4 regions of the Staphylococcus sp. FW104-15G4D genome follow, and region 2 is predicted to be linked to each of the others. Evidence: riboswitches for the same ligand, from Rfam matches in the RefSeq annotation. Region 2 holds a riboswitch; each other region holds the start of a gene.
What was found. Region 2 has a riboswitch for S-adenosylmethionine ahead of metX (homoserine O-acetyltransferase MetX). Riboswitches for the same ligand answer to the same signal wherever they lie in the genome.

Region 1 (4,221 bases), on a different contig from region 2:
TAACTATGATATGGTAGAAACGGCTTATAATGAATTAGGCGGTTTAGATAATGTAACGTTAGTTGCCGGCCACCAACAATATCATGATGATATTCACGGATTTAATACTGAAGCTTTCGCAGAGACGTTTGAAACGAATGTATATCCAGTATTCTGGACAGTTCAAAAAGCGTTAGAATATTTAAAACCTGGCTCATCAATTACGACGACGTCTTCCGTTCAAGGATATAATCCGAGTCCAATTTTACATGATTACGCAGCTTCTAAAGCAGCAATTATTTCATTAACGAAAAGTTTCTCTGAAGAACTTGGTGCGAAAGGTATTCGAGTGAATTGTGTTGCTCCTGGGCCATTCTGGTCACCGCTTCAAATTACTGGAGGTCAACCTCAAAGTGCAATTCCTACATTTGGACAACAAACGCCACTGGGTCGTGCCGGTCAACCAGTTGAATTATCAGGTACTTACGTTTTACTTGCTTCAGAAGATTCAAGTTATACTACTGGCCAAGTCTTTGGTGTAACAGGTGGTACGCAAATCGACTAACAATTGATTTACTTTTAATATGTAAATTATATATTGATTATTTTAAGGTGATGGGGACTCGACTGAGTTCCCATTTTTTAGTGTGAGAGTAGAAAGTTTTCACCATATTAAATGGTGATTTGATAATAGTTGAAGCTTTCATGTAAGATGTATGTGATTGGTGAAATATAGAATAAAGGTGATTATAAAATGAAGAATTTTTTAATCAGATGGTTACCTAATATCTTAATTGCTTTAGCTTTACCGTCACTAATATTGTGCCATCATAATCTAATAGTAATATTAGCTATAGCTGTGATTATTTGTACATATATTTCTGCAGTTAATGTTTATTTAGTTAACGAGAATGTAAAAAAAGGTATAACTTGGTTTAATCCTGTGATTGATTATATTTTAGCAATTGTTTCTGCACTTGCTTATTTTGGAATGTTCAGTTGGGTTATTACACAACCTTTTTCAAATGTTACGATGCTACTAATCATTATTTGTTCTGGAAGTATTGCTTACGTCCTTGAAGTGAAGCTTAAAATTAGTGAAGCAAAAAATGGTAAATTTCTTCATGGCGACGAAATGAGTGAATATAAAATTGTATCGGTTAGAACTGAAAAAATTTTCAAAAGGGTATCTTTATGTTCAACAATTATAAGCATTTTACTCATATTTATAAGTCTTTATTTGAAATGGTGGATTGTTTTTGGTGTAGCTATTGTGTTATTGATTATTGTTGCTTTAGCAATCACGATTTATGAGAAATTTTTCACTACACAGATTGAAGAATAATTTTAAAATACAATAAACTTTATGTATTGACGTGTCTATAATTATCTTGTAACGTTAGACACAATTCGAATAACTTATCGAGAGAAGTGGAGGGACTGGCCCTAGGAAGCTTCGGCAACATTTTATCATGTGCCAATTCCAGTAACCGCTAAGGTTAGAAGATAAGCTGAAATGCTATGCCAACAGAGTATAAATGGTGAAATAACATATCTTTTAATCACTTGTTGGTATGAGTTGACTCTATTGATACACACTTGGGTTAGTTTTCAAATAAAGTCACTTACCGGAGCGGAATGAAGAAATGATTCATTGAGAATGAAATTTCTGTTTCGCTCCTATTTTTATGGAAAGTAGGTCAAATTTATGGAGAAAGTAAAGAAAGGTAACGCGTGGGCCCTGCTCCCATTACTCCTATTTGTATTACTCTTTTTAGGTGTAGGAATTATTTCAGGAGATTTTACAACTATGCCTTTAAATGTTGCAATTACAATAACAGTAATCGTTGCCTTACTTATGAATAGAAAAGAATCTTTTGCCAAGAAGGTAGAAGTATTTACTAAAGGTGCTGGACATTCGAACATTATCTTGATGATGTTAATTTTTATCTTGGCAGGTGCGTTTTCAACTACTGCTGAAAAAATGGGTGGTGTTACATCTACTGTTAATTTAGGTTTATCATTGATTCCTCAAAATTTAATCATTGTAGGCCTATTTGTTATTTGTATGTTCGTGTCTATTTCGATGGGGACATCAGTTGGGACTGTTGCAGCGATAGCCCCAGTAGGATTTGGATTCGCACAAGCAACACATGTGCCCGCAGCTTTAGCTATGGCTACGGTAGTCGGTGGTGCAATGTTTGGTGATAATCTGTCAATGATTTCGGACACTACCATTGCTGCAGTAAGAACTCAAAAGACTAAGATGAATGACAAGTTTAGAGTTAATTTTAAAATCGTTTTACCAGGTGCTATTTTAACGATTATAATTTTATTTTTCTTAACGAATGGTATTTCAATCGATCATGCCAAAAGTTATGATTATAACTTAATTAAAGTTATTCCATATTTATTAGTACTGATACTCGCACTTGTAGGTGTAAACGTCATCATTGTACTCATTGGTGGTACAGCCTTAGCAGGTTTAATAGGATTAATTGATGGTTCCTTTGGTTGGAAAGGACTTCTCAGTGCCGTATCTAAAGGTATAATTGGAATGGAAGATATTGCAATGATAGCATTACTGATTGGTGGCCTTGTAGGTATCATTCAACATAATGGTGGCATAGATTGGTTACTACAGTTTGTACGTGCTAGAGTTAAATCTAAACGTGGTGCAGAATTAGGTATTGCCAGTTTAGTAAGTGCCGCGGATATATCTACTGCTAATAATACAATTTCTATTATTATGGCAGGACCTTTAGCCAAGAATATTGCTGATGAGTATGATGTCGATCCGCGCAAGTCAGCTAGTATATTAGATATATTCGGAGGATGTTTCCAAGGGTTACTCCCATATAGTCCTCAAGTTATTTCAGCAGCTGGTGTTGCTGGTATTTCTCCATTCTTACTTGTTCCTTATAGTATCTATCCAATTTTATTAGGAATCTGTGGTTTAGTGGCTATTATTTTGAGAGTCCCTCGTTTAAAAGATAAACCTCAAAAATAAATATAAATTAAAAGGAAGCTACTCATTTAGATTTTAGCTTCCTTTTAACTTTTTCAGAGCTTTCAGAGTTTGTGACATAGCTTAAATACGTTAAAATAGAAATAAGAGTGAAAGTAGGTGAAAGAGAGTGGCAAAATATAATGTAGAGAATGAACACGTAGAAATCGACATCGAACGTTTACTAAAATTTACTCCAGAAGTTGTTTATGAAGCATGGACAAAAGTGGAGATTCTTAAACAATGGTTCATGACAACACCACGTACAAATAAGACTTTTGAAGCGGATGTCCAAGAAGGCGGTACATATCGTATAGTAGATAGTAGAAATGGGAAGCAAAATGTTATCGAAGGTAAATACGAAGAGCTTGTAATGGATGAATACATTAAAATGACAATAGGTATGCCTGGTTTAAGCGCCGAAGAGGATGTCATAGAAGTAGAATTCTTTGAACGTGAAAATGGTGGTACTCAAATGTTGTTTTACTACCGCTCATTAGTTGAAAAGGAAAGACGTTTAACTGCGTTGGAGTACAAACAGAAGAAGAAAGAATATCATGATTCAACTGCGCATGGTTTTGAATTAATGATTGATCAAATGCAACATATATTAGAAGAACTAGAAGAACAACAGCATAATTAAAAACAATCGCAAGCATTAAATGAGTAGCCCCTAGGTGTTACAAATAATGCTTGCGATTTTATTTATAATAATTCATTTTTTTCTTTACGTTCATTATATTTTCTTAAAAGTGTTTCAAAAAAGATATGGTAACTAATAAAGCTTGAATAATCGGTACCGTCATTTAAATAAAATGTATTACTTGAAACATATATATTATAGTTTGCTTGTTGAGCGAGTGAGTTATCTTTCATCGTTGTTACTGAGATAAAATATTTCTGTCTTAATTGAAGAAGCTGTGTAACTTCGGTCAATTGATATGTCTCGCCAGATAATGAAATAATAAAGAATAAATCCTCTGGAACAGTTTTATTTAACACCATTTTTAATTCATGAACATCATGTAGGATTATAATGTTTTTATGCATTGTAAGTAAAATACGTTGTGCTTCTTCAGCCACATTCATTTGAGCGCGTCCTGTTCCGTAAAGATAAATCGTAGTGGCTTCATGCATTTTATTCGTTAATAATTGATAATCAATGCGATCTAAATAACTAAAGGTATTTGCTATTTCTTGTTTAAATTGTTCCATTGAATCAGAAGGAAGCTGAT
Region 2 (4,221 bases):
GGGCAAACGGCATGTTTCCGTAGTGAAGCGGGTTCAGCTGGTAGAGATACAAGAGGATTAATTCGTTTACACCAATTCGATAAAGTTGAAATGGTTCGTATCGAAAAACCTGAAGATTCTTGGGATGCTTTAGAAGATATGACTAAAAATGCTGAATCAATTTTAGAAGAATTAGGATTACCATATCGTCGAGTTATCTTATGTACAGGCGACATTGGCTTCAGCGCTAGTAAAACATATGACCTAGAGGTATGGTTACCAAGCTACAATGATTATAAAGAAATTAGTTCTTGCTCAAACTGTACTGATTTCCAAGCACGTCGTGCTAACATTCGCTTTAAACGTGATAACTCAGCTAAACCAGAATTAGCTCATACATTAAATGGTAGTGGTTTAGCCGTAGGTCGTACATTTGCAGCTATCGTTGAAAATTATCAAAATGAAGACGGTACAATCACAATTCCTGAAGCATTAGTTCCATTCATGGGTGGAAAAACTAAAATTTCTAAACCTACAAAATAATAACTTAGAATAGGCTAAATAATTACTACAATACAACGATGAATGACTCAATTAATTATTTGAACTGTCGATAAGATCTTAACGATTTTGTCGACAGTTTTTTTGTTGAACAGGGTAGGGGAAGAGAAATGATTCAACTTCAAATCTTCAAAAATGAGAGGGATGTCTAAAAGAAGAAACAAAATTCTGAAATTTTATAATCGTTGTAGTTACAACGATTTGACTATGAGGTTTGTCTTACTTCACACAAACCGAAGTCTAAAAATATTGAACAACTTTTCCAAATATAATAGACTTATTTTACTATTTTAGAAAGTGGAATGGAGGCTGATCAAATGACCCATCTTTCATTTAAGCAAGGGGTAAAAGAATGTATTCCTACTTTATTTGGATACGCCGGAGTAGGTTTATCATTTGGTATCGTTGCAGCCTCTCAAAACTTTAGTATCTTAGAAATTATTTTATTATGTCTCATTATTTACGCCGGTGCCGCACAATTTATTGTTTGCGCTTTAGCGATTACAGGTACTCCAATATCTGCTATCGTGTTGACCACACTTATCGTTAACTCACGTATGTTTCTATTAAGTATGACTTTGGCGCCTAATTATAAACAATATGGATTATGGAATAGGGTAGGTCTCGGTACATTATTAACCGATGAAACCTTCGGAGTTGCCATTACGCCATATATTAAAGGTGAAAAGATTAATGATCGTTGGCTTCATGGTCTTAATATCACAGCATATCTTTTTTGGACTATTTCGTGTGTGGCCGGCGCCCTTTTCGGCAAATATATTTCTAATCCTAATGCACTTGGATTAGACTATGCGATTACTGCAATGTTCATTTTCCTAGGTATATCTCAATTTGAGTCAGTGAAGAAATCAAGATTTCGTATATATATAATTTTAATTATCTGTGTAATCACAATGATGCTTCTTTTAAGTTTAGTGATGCCTTCATATGTAGCAATATTAATAGCCGCAACATTCGCTGCAGCCTTAGGGGTGGTGATGGATAAATGACAACAGATTTACACACACTGATACTTATTATTTTATGTGGAATTGTAACGTTACTCGTTCGAATTATTCCCTTTATGATGATATCTAGAGTTCATTTACCTGAAATTGTCGTTAAATGGCTTTCATTTATTCCTATCACATTATTTACCGCACTTGTCATTGATGGCGTCATACAACAACACGATAACACCTTTGGATATACGCTCAATTTGTCATATATTATTGCGATTATACCAACAGTACTCCTTGCCATTTTCACACGTAGCCTTACTATCACAATAATTGGAGGTATTATTACTATCGCTTGTTTACGTTTAATTTTTTAACTCCTGAAAATGACAGCAAAGTATTGAAGTCATAAACCATTTTAGTTAATATTATATTAATTAGAAAATTCCGACTATTTAAGATTGAAATTTAATCAACATCAATATACAAATCAATTCAACAAATCTTATTTCGAGAAGCTGAGGGAATTGGCCCGACGATGCTTCAGCAACCGACTAATGATAGCACGGTGCTACAACCAACGAGAATCTCGAATGATAAGTACTGACCAGCTTCCTACTTTTTTCATTTGAGTAGGAAGCTTTTTTGTAAGAGGAGGTAGCGTTAACGATGACGAATTACAGAGTAGATACGTTAGAATTAGGGACATTTACAACTGAATCAGGAGAAACCATTAATAATTTAAAATTACGCTATGAACACGTTGGATATAAAGGTCAACCATTAGTTGTTGTTTGTCACGCATTAACAGGTAATCACTTAACTTATGGAACAGACGAGAAACATGGATGGTGGCGTGAAATTATAGATGGTGGTTATATTCCACGTCATGATTATCAATTTCTAACTTTCAACGTTATTGGTAGTCCCTTTGGTTCAAGTTCCAAACTTAATGACCCTAATTTTCCACAGCATCTTACATTACGAGATATTGTTAAAGCGATTGAAAAAGGTATCAAAGCACTAGACTTCGATAAGATAAACATCCTAATTGGAGCAAGTCTAGGTGGTATGCAAGCAATGGAATTGCTGTATAATAATCAATTTCAAATCGACAAAGCCATTATTCTCGCAGCAACTGGTAAAACGTCATCATACAGTCGTGCTTTCAACGAGATCGCCCGACAAGCAATTCATCTTGGTGGGAAGGAAGGCTTAAGTATCGCTCGACAACTTGGCTTCTTAACATACCGCTCCTCTAAAAGTTATGACCAACGATTTACACCAGATGAAGTTGTAACGTATCAACAGTATCAAGGAAATAAATTCAAGAAAAACTTTGATTTACAATGTTATTTAACACTGCTCGACGTCTTAGATAGTCACAATATTGATAGAGGACGAGATGATGTTGATGAAGTCTATCAATCATTAGATACAAAAGTTCTAACGATGGGGTTTATAGATGATTTACTTTATCCAGATGATCAAGTAAGAGCAGTCGGAGAGAGATTTAAATATCATCGCCATTTCTTTGTGCCAGATAATGTAGGACATGACGGCTTCCTTCTAAACTTTAACGATTGGGCTCCAAACCTCTACCATTTCTTGAACTTAAAACAATTTAAAAGGAAATAAACACAGCTATATTTAGACATACTAAACTTTGGCTAAGCAAAGTAAGTATGTCTTTAGCATAAGTGCTACTAATTAATGACGAAGTCATTAAAAGTAGCGCTTTATTGTTAATTTTTGGCAAAGAGGTTAAAATAGAAGTTATAGTCAAAAAGTATGGGAGTGGCGTGTGTGTTTTCAAAAATACAACCTAAAGCAACTATTATTGCAACTATTTCATTACTGATAGTCGCTTTAGTAACACATGTATTACCTATTCTCGGCTTAATTTTATGTTTATTTGCAACGATTCCTGGCATCGTGCTATGGAACCGCTCTGTACAATCATTTGGAATTAGCGCTTTAGTAACAGTGATTCTGACAACGTTATTAGGTAATACATTTGTCTTAAGTATGATGGTACTTATCTTAATTTTAAGTTTTATCATCGGTCAATTACTTAAGGAAAGAACTTCAAAAGAAAGAATTCTTTATGTTTCAACGGTTTCATTGAGTTTAATAACATTGATTGGATTCATGTTATTACAAACATTCGAAAAAATTCCAAAAGCAGCCGTATTAATTAAGCCATTTAAAGATGCGATGTATGATGCCATCTTAACAAGTGGATTAAATTCTAACTATAGACAGATTCTTGAGGAAGGTTTCCGACAATCAACGGTCCAACTCCCTAGTTATCTTATTATAGTCATTTTCCTTTTAATCTTAATTAATCTGATTATTACATTTCCTATCTTACGTAAGTTTAAGGTCGCAACTCCGATCTTTAAGCCATTATTCGCATGGCAAATGAATCGTGTACTATTATGGATTTATCTTATAGTTCTTATTTGTGTAATGTTTGCGAACCAACCAAGTATATTCCAAAGTATCGTCTTGAACTTTGAGGTTGTGTTATCATTAGTGATGTATATCCAAGGTTTAAGCGTTATACATTTCTTCGGTAAAGCTAAGAGATGGCCGAATGCTGTAACGATTTTATTAATGGTGGTGGGGACACTACTTACACCGATGACACATATCGTTGGTTTACTTGGAGTTATTGATTTATGTATTAATTTAAAACGAATTATTAAAAAATGATTAT
Region 3 (4,221 bases), on a different contig from region 2:
TATCTCTGGAGAAAAAATCACTTTAGGATTTAAAGAAGATCAGTATAAAGATACTTGGTTATAGTATTTAAATATTTATTTTAAAAGTGAACATTAAAAACTGAAATGATGCGAATATGATATTTTACATAAATAAACACGAATTTTATCATATTAAATCTTTTAGATATTAGTTGATTGAACAATATCAGTGTGGCATCATTAAAATGTAATTAATAATTAGGAGGGGATTCTCGTGGCAGTACCGAGCGAATTTAAATATTCTAAAGAACATGAATGGGTTAAAGTAGAAGATAATGTAGCTACTATTGGTATCACAGAATATGCTCAAAATGAATTAGGTGATATCGTATTTGTTGAATTACCTGAAACAGATGAAGATTTAAATGAAGGCGATACTTTTGGTAGTGTTGAATCAGTTAAAACTGTATCAGAATTATATGCGCCTATCTCAGGTAAAATCGTCGAAGTTAACGACGAATTAGAAGATAGTCCTGAATTTGTTAACGAATCACCATATGAAAAAGCATGGATGGTAAAAGTAGAGATTAGTGATCAAAGTCAATTAGATCAATTATTATCAGCAGAGCAATATTCTGAGATGATTGGTGAATAGTATGTTTAAACTCCTCGATTAATATAATCAAGGAGTTTTTTTAGATTACCTTAGAAACACTTAGCATTAAAAATGCTAAGTGGAAAAGAGGAACGTCTGAACTGACGCTCATGCATAAGAAACACTAACCACTAAAGTGATAAGTGAAGAAAAGGAACGCCTGAGCTAAAGCTCATGCATAAGAAACACTAAGCATTAAAAATGCTAAGTGTTTCTAAAAATGTTTAGTTTTTGAGGATTCTGTGAATGATGTAAGTGACAGTTAACTATCGACTCTTAGAAGGTGGATTGACATGACTATTGTGAATAAAGTTATCATTGTTGAAGGTAAGTCGGATAAGAAACGAGTGCAACAAGTTATTGCAGAACCAGTAAGTATTATTTGTACCCATGGGACCATGAGTATAGATAAAATCGATGATATGATAGAATCACTTTATGGCAAACAAGTTTATGTTCTTGCAGATTCTGATGATGAAGGAGAAAAAATTAGAAAATGGTTTAAGCGATATTTAAGCGAAAGTGAACATATATATGTTGATAAAACATATTGTGAAGTAGCTAAATGTCCTAAAAACTATTTAGCTAATGTTTTAAATAGATACGGATTCGCAGTGCGAAAAGAGAAGAATCTAATGCCTAATTTAAACACTGAAAGGTTAGTTTTAGTTAATGAGTAGTACAATCGATCTCGAAGATATAACAGAAAACTATAATGAAGATAAACATCTTATTTTTGGATATACACCTATGTGTGGGACATGTAAAGTCTCAGAAAGAATGTTAGATATTGCTAATGATATATTACAGCTGCCTATTAAGAAGGTAGATTTAAATTTTCATCCGGATTTTAGTAAAGAAAAAGAAATAATGTCAGTTCCTGTTCTATTGGTAATGAATAAGGACAAAGAAGAAAATAGAATCTATGCATTTCAATCAGTTCCTTATTTGTTAGAAAATTTAAAATAATTATTGACGAAACTCTAGTACGATGGTAGGATTAATACAAATTAAATGATGCGACAACTCTTATCGAGAGAGGTGGAGGGATGTGCCCTATGAAGCCCGGCAACCGTCTGATATAGAAATGGTGCCAATTCACATAAAGTTCAACTTTAGAAGATGAGAGAAAGAAGATTTTTAGAATGCTTTCTCAACTCTCTATAAGTTGAGAAAGCATTTTTTAATTTATATATGCAATTTAAGGAGGCTATTAACGTGATTGAGTTAAATCAAATAGTTAAACGATATCATACTAAGAACAAAGATGTTCTTGCAGTTGATCACGTTGATTTAAATATTGAATCAGGCTCAATTTTTGGCGTTATTGGTTTCTCTGGTGCTGGTAAAAGTACACTAATTAGAATGTTCAACAACTTGGAATCTCCAACTTCAGGAGATGTAATAATTGACGGGGACAATATTAGTAAATTATCTAAATCAGAGCTACGAAAAAAACGACAAAAAGTAAGTATGATTTTCCAACATTTCAACTTATTATGGTCAAGAACCGTTTTAAAAAATATCACATTTCCACTTGAAATCGCAGGAGTCCCAAGTGGTAAAGCGAAGCAAAAAGCACTCGAATTAGTAGAATTGGTAGGTTTGAAAGGACGAGAAAGTGCTTATCCATCAGAGTTATCTGGGGGACAAAAACAAAGAGTAGGTATTGCTAGAGCATTAGCAAATGATCCTGATGTTTTACTTTGTGATGAAGCTACAAGTGCTTTAGACCCTCAAACAACTGACGAAATTTTGGACCTATTACTTAAAGTAAGAGAACAGCAAAATCTTACTATCGTTTTAATTACTCATGAAATGCACGTAATTAGACGTATATGTGATGAAGTTGCTGTAATGGAAAGCGGTAAAGTAATAGAGCAAGGTAAAGTAAGTGAAGTGTTTGAGAGTCCTCAACACGCGGTTACAAAACGCTTTGTTAAAGACGATTTAAATGATGATTTTGAAGATTCTTTAGATGAATTAGAACCATTAGCGAGTGATTCTTACATAGTGAGATTGAACTTTACTGGTGATAATGCAACTGAACCTATTGTTTCGTATATCACGAAAACACATAATATTGACGTTAATATTCTGGAAGCTGACATCAAGAATACTAGAAATGGTTCTATAGGATTCTTAGTGATTCATATTCCACACATTAATAATGATAGCTTTGAACATTTTAAAAATGATCTTCATGAGCAACATGTGAATGTGGAGGTGTTGAGACATGGGTAAGTCTTATGGCGAAATTTTTCATGAAATGTTTACAATGCCTAATGTTCAATGGCCAGATGTATGGCAAGCTATTTTAGAAACGCTGTATATGACAATTGTTTCTACTATTTTCGCCTTTATATTTGGTTTGATTTTAGGTGTGTTACTTTTCCTATCTGCGAAGAGTCATTCACCAGCAGCTCGAATTTTCTATACAATTGTCTCATTTATAGTGAACTTATTTAGAGCCATTCCGTTCATTATTTTAATTTTATTACTCATACCATTTACGAGTGTCATCTTAGGTACTATTAGTGGACCGACAGGAGCATTACCTGCACTTATAATTGGTGCAGCTCCATTCTATGCTCGTTTAGTAGAAATTGCATTTAAAGAAATTGATAAAGGTGTAATTGAAGCGGCTTGGTCAATGGGAGCTAACACATGGACTGTTGTACGCAAAGTACTACTTCCTGAAGCGATGCCAGCTTTAGTCTCAGGTATTACTGTAACCGCTATTGCTTTAGTTGGTTCAACTGCCATAGCAGGTGTAATCGGGGCAGGTGGTTTAGGTAACTTAGCATACTTAACAGGATTTACTAGGAATCAAAATGATGTCATATTAGTTTCTACTGTATTCATTTTAATTATTGTATTTATAATTCAATTCCTTGGGGATTGGCTTACAAATAAAATTGATAAACGCTAAAGAAAAGGGGAAAACGTTCAATGAAAAAAATTTTAGGTATTATTTTAGTTTTGGCATTAACAGTTGCTTTAGCTGCTTGTGGTGGCGGTGGTGACAAAGAGAAAACAATCACAGTAGGTGCTTCACCAGCCCCTCACGCTGAAATTTTAGAAAAAGCTAAACCATTACTTGAGAAAAAAGGTTATGACTTAAAGATTAAAACAATTAACGATTACACTACACCTAATAAATTATTAGATAAAGGTGAAATCGACGCAAACTTCTTCCAACATACACCATACTTGAAAACTGAAAGTAAAGAAAAAGGATACAAAATTGAATCTGCTGGAGATGTAGAATTAGAACCTATGGCAGTTTACTCTAAAAAATATAAAAGTTTGAAAGATTTACCTAAAGGTGCAACGGTCTACGTTTCAAATAATCCTGCTGAACAAGGACGTTTCTTAAAATTCTTTGTGGATGAAGGCTTAATTAAACTTAAAAAAGGCGTTAAGATTGAAGACGCTAAATTTAGTGATATCGAAGAGAATAAAAAAGATATCAAATTTAATAACAAACAATCAGCCGAATACTTACCAAAAATTTACCAAAATCAAAAAGCTGATGCAGTCATCATCAATTCTAACTACGCAATTGACCAAAAATTAAGTCCTAAAAAAGACTCAATTGCCTT
Region 4 (4,221 bases), on a different contig from region 2:
TCATAAGCTTGTGCAACATTATTACGACCATAATCTTCTAACCATAATTTAGAAGTTATAAATAAATCGTCACGTTGTAAACCTGTAGAAGCTAGTCCTTCTTTTATCCCTTGACCAACCATTTCTTCATTACCATATATTTTGGCTGTATCTATACTTCTATAACCATTTTCAATAGCATGTTTAACAGCATCTTTACATTGATCACTATTCTCAACTCTATATGTCCCCAAACCTACTTTAGGCATCTCTCTACCATTATAAAATTGAACTGTTTCCATCATATTCACTCCTCATCTATGCTTTAGTGTCTATCATATTACGATTCAATCTAACTGTAAAAATATTAATATGATTTTCTCTCTTCAGATTTCTATACCCTGTTCAAATAAAAAAATACAAACGTAAGAAAATCATTTTCTTACGTTTGTATTAATTAATTAAAAGACTCTATTTTATCCATAATAGTTTGTAACTCGTCCACGTTATATTGAATACGTCCATGGAATACAAATTTATTAAAGAATTCATCGAGTTGTTCAGGCCCAACTAGAACCTTAACATTAGAAGCCTGATTATAATTAGAAATTGTAACATCTCCATCATTTTTAGGATTAAAATACAAAATTGAAGTTGGTGTATATTTAGTGTTTAATTCACTTTGTAAATCACCTGCAAGATTTTGAATATGTTTAATCTTCTCAGAATAATTAACAAATGATAAAGATTGTTGATCTTCATTTTGATCTAATACTAATGTTTGAGGTGTAGATTCATCTAAATCAAGTGTTTGGAATACTTGAGACATTGTTGGTAACTCTTTGAACTGAGCACCACTAATACCATTATACACATGACCTTTTAAAAGTTGAGAATCAATGATATATAAACCAGTTCTAGTTAAAACAAGATGACTGATGCGTTCGATATTATTAAATTCATTACTTGGTAGGAAGATATTTGCCATAATGTGCATATCTTCAGGACGAATTCTCTTCTCATTAACAAGACGTTCACGAATACCAATCAATCTCATATCTGTTACATATTCACTATGATTTTTAGAAAATAGTTTTAATGCATCAATTTCTCTATCTTTACTGCTTACTGTCGCATCAAAATCTTCTTTTTGTTTTGTGACAGCCTTTTTATTTTCAACTCTTTCTTTTTCTAAGGCTTCTTCATGAGATTCTTTCATATGTTGCTCTTTTTCTTTATATTGGGCTTCTGTTTGGTTTTTAATTTTCTTTTTACTGTGATTCGCTACTAAAAAGAGAATAAAGAAAAGAATTGCCACAATAATTGCAACGATTAAGCCTATAACTATCGGTGAAGATAAACTCATCACAACAACGCTCCTTTAACCATTTCAATAACTCTCATTATAATAGAAAAAAATCAATTTTTCGACATTTAATTAATATTTATTTCTCTTAATTTTGAAAGCTATGGTTATCATTCGACCGCATCTTTAAGTAAATTAACTTTGTCTAATTTTTCCCAAGGAAGTAAAACATCAGTACGGCCAAAATGACCGTATGCAGCAGTTTGTTTGTAAATAGGATGTTTTAAATCTAACATTTTAATGATTCCAGCTGGTCTTAAGTCAAAATTATTTCTAACCGCTTCAACTAGTTTAGCTTCTGAAACTTTACCAGTACCAAAAGTATCAATTGAAATAGATACTGGCTCAGCCACACCAATGGCATAGGCTAATTGCACTTCACATTGATCAGCTAACTCCGCGGCTACTATATTTTTAGCAACATAACGTGCAGCATAAGCAGCTGAGCGATCAACTTTAGTTGGGTCTTTACCACTGAAGCAACCGCCACCATGACGTGCATAACCGCCGTAAGTATCAACAATGATTTTACGCCCAGTTAATCCTGCATCCCCTTGTGGTCCTCCGATAACAAAACGACCTGTAGGGTTAATAAAGAATTTAGTATCAGCATCTAATAAATCATCTGATACTGTAGGGTAAATGACATGTTTTTTAATATCTGCTTCAATTTGTTCCAATTCAACATCTTCAGCATGTTGAGTAGATACAACAATTGTATCTATACGTTTAGGTTGATCGTTCTCATCATATTCAACTGTTACTTGTACTTTTCCATCAGGACGTAAATAATCTAAAATTTCATCTTTACGCACATCAGATAAACGTTTAGCAAGTTGATGTGATAAGAAAATTGGTAATGGCATATACGTATCTGTTTCATTAGTGGCATACCCAAACATTAACCCTTGATCTCCTGCACCAGTCGCTTCTATTTCTTCTTCTGAAATTTCATTACGGTATTCTAGCGCTTTATCAACACCTTGTGCGATGTCTGGAGATTGTTCATCAATAGCGGTTAAAACTGCCATAGTTTGGAAATCATAACCATATTTCGCTCTTGTATAACCAATATTTTTAATTGTCTCACGCACTACTTTAGGTATATCAACATACGTTGATGTTGAAATTTCACCAGAAATAAGCGCCATACCAGTCGTTACTGTTGTCTCACATGCGACACGCGCATTTGGGTCGTCTTTTAAAATTTCGTCTAGAATTGCATCAGATACCTGATCTGCAATTTTATCGGGATGACCTTCAGTTACTGATTCTGAAGTAAATAATCGTTTATTATAAGTCATGTTTTGCTCCTTTAATATAAATTACGAAAATTCTCTTTTATTTGAGAGCTAAATAAAAGAGCCTTCATCACTATCAAGATAGAGAGAAGGCCCTTAAACGTCCATTCGCTCTTATCGTTCAGACGATATATGTCTGCAAACGGTTTGGCACCTTTCTTTATCATAAAAGAGGTTGCTGGGTTTCATTGGGTCCATGTCCCTCCACCACTCAGGATAAGAGAATCCGTTAAGAATAATAGTACCGAATTCAAGGTTCAATGTCAATTTATGATTTTCGTTAAATGCTTATGTTAACGGTGGATTAATAAAATTAATGTGTTATACTATTTAAATGTAAAGGCTTACATAACTACTATTGCTTTGGAGGGATTGAGTATGTCAGTAGACACATACACAGAAACAATAAAAATAAAAAATTTACTAGAGAAACCATCAACACAATTTCAACTCTCAACAACTCAGCTATACAATAAAATTTTAGATAATAATGAAGGGAAATTAACTGAATTAGGTGCAGTGAATGCAAGTACTGGGAAATATACGGGGCGCTCACCTAAAGATAAATTTATCGTAACTGAACCTTCTTATAGAGATAATGTCGATTGGGGAGACATTAACCAACCTATTGATGAGGAAACTTTTTTAAAACTTTATAATAAAGTTCTAGATTATTTAGGTAAAAAAGATGAATTATACGTATTTAATGGTTATGCAGGAAGCGACAAAGATTCACGTTTAAAATTAACTGTGATTAATGAATTGGCTTGGCATAATTTATTCGCGCACAATATGTTTATTCGTCCAGAATCTAAAGATGAAGCTAAAAATATCAAACCTAATTTCACAATTGTATCAGCACCTCACTTTAAAGCTGATCCAGAAGTAGATGGCACTAAATCAGAAACATTTGTCATCATTTCTTTCAAGCACAAAGTCATTTTAATTGGTGGCACTGAATATGCTGGAGAAATGAAAAAAGGTATTTTCTCAGTAATGAATTATCTTTTACCAATGCAAGATATCATGAGCATGCATTGTTCAGCTAATGTAGGTGAAAAAGGTGATGTCGCTTTATTCTTTGGACTATCAGGCACTGGTAAAACAACCCTTTCAGCTGATCCAGAACGAAAACTTATTGGGGATGATGAACATGGCTGGAACAAAAATGGTGTATTTAACATTGAAGGTGGATGCTATGCCAAAGCAATCAACCTCTCTAAAGAAAAAGAACCTCAAATTTATGATGCAATTAAATACGGCACTATACTAGAGAACACAGTCGTAAAAGAGGATGGTACAGTAGACTTCGATGACAATAAATTCACTGAAAACACTCGTGCTGCTTACCCTATCGAACATATTGATAATATCGTGTTGCCTTCAAAAGCAGCTCATCCTAATACAATTATTTTCTTAACTGCTGATGCCTTTGGTGTGATCCCTCCTATTTCCAAACTAACCAAAGATCAAGCAATGTATCATTTCTTAAGTGGATTCACTTCTAAGTTAGCCGGTACAGAACGTGGAGTAACTGAGCCTGAACCATCGTTCTCAACATGTTTTGGAGCACCA

Region 1: it holds a riboswitch for S-adenosylmethionine, as region 2 does, so the genes downstream of both, AC3WQX_RS07070 (Na+/H+ antiporter NhaC family protein) here and metX (homoserine O-acetyltransferase MetX) in region 2, are expected to answer to the same signal.
Region 3: it holds a riboswitch for S-adenosylmethionine, as region 2 does, so the genes downstream of both, AC3WQX_RS01490 (methionine ABC transporter ATP-binding protein) here and metX (homoserine O-acetyltransferase MetX) in region 2, are expected to answer to the same signal.
Region 4: it holds a riboswitch for S-adenosylmethionine, as region 2 does, so the genes downstream of both, metK (methionine adenosyltransferase) here and metX (homoserine O-acetyltransferase MetX) in region 2, are expected to answer to the same signal.

The regions. Positions count from the first base shown of each region.
Region 1 is NZ_JBYTCH010000002.1:127,749-131,969, reverse strand. It holds gene AC3WQX_RS07080 (SDR family oxidoreductase) at 1-544, shown strand, start outside; gene AC3WQX_RS07075 (hypothetical protein) at 734-1,324, shown strand; SAM riboswitch class I at 1,396-1,492, shown strand; gene AC3WQX_RS07070 (Na+/H+ antiporter NhaC family protein) at 1,688-2,989, shown strand; gene AC3WQX_RS07065 (SRPBCC family protein) at 3,117-3,629, shown strand; gene AC3WQX_RS07060 (MurR/RpiR family transcriptional regulator) at 3,692-4,221, opposite strand, start outside.
Region 2 is NZ_JBYTCH010000003.1:134,082-138,302, forward strand. It holds gene serS (serine--tRNA ligase) at 1-522, shown strand, start outside; gene AC3WQX_RS10255 (AzlC family ABC transporter permease) at 858-1,550, shown strand; gene AC3WQX_RS10260 (AzlD domain-containing protein) at 1,547-1,876, shown strand; SAM riboswitch class I at 2,002-2,102, shown strand; gene metX (homoserine O-acetyltransferase MetX) at 2,169-3,137, shown strand; gene AC3WQX_RS10270 (YybS family protein) at 3,291-4,217, shown strand.
Region 3 is NZ_JBYTCH010000001.1:295,434-299,654, forward strand. It holds gene AC3WQX_RS01470 (arsenate reductase family protein) at 1-64, shown strand, start outside; gene gcvH (glycine cleavage system protein GcvH) at 236-616, shown strand; gene AC3WQX_RS01480 (toprim domain-containing protein) at 910-1,296, shown strand; gene AC3WQX_RS01485 (thioredoxin family protein) at 1,289-1,585, shown strand; SAM riboswitch class I at 1,643-1,745, shown strand; gene AC3WQX_RS01490 (methionine ABC transporter ATP-binding protein) at 1,835-2,860, shown strand; gene AC3WQX_RS01495 (methionine ABC transporter permease) at 2,853-3,548, shown strand; gene AC3WQX_RS01500 (MetQ/NlpA family ABC transporter substrate-binding protein) at 3,569-4,221, shown strand, end outside.
Region 4 is NZ_JBYTCH010000001.1:1,250,127-1,254,347, forward strand. It holds gene AC3WQX_RS06005 (aldo/keto reductase) at 1-281, opposite strand, end outside; gene AC3WQX_RS06010 (nuclease-related domain-containing protein) at 437-1,345, opposite strand; gene metK (methionine adenosyltransferase) at 1,456-2,649, opposite strand; SAM riboswitch class I at 2,758-2,869, opposite strand; gene pckA (phosphoenolpyruvate carboxykinase (ATP)) at 3,025-4,221, shown strand, end outside.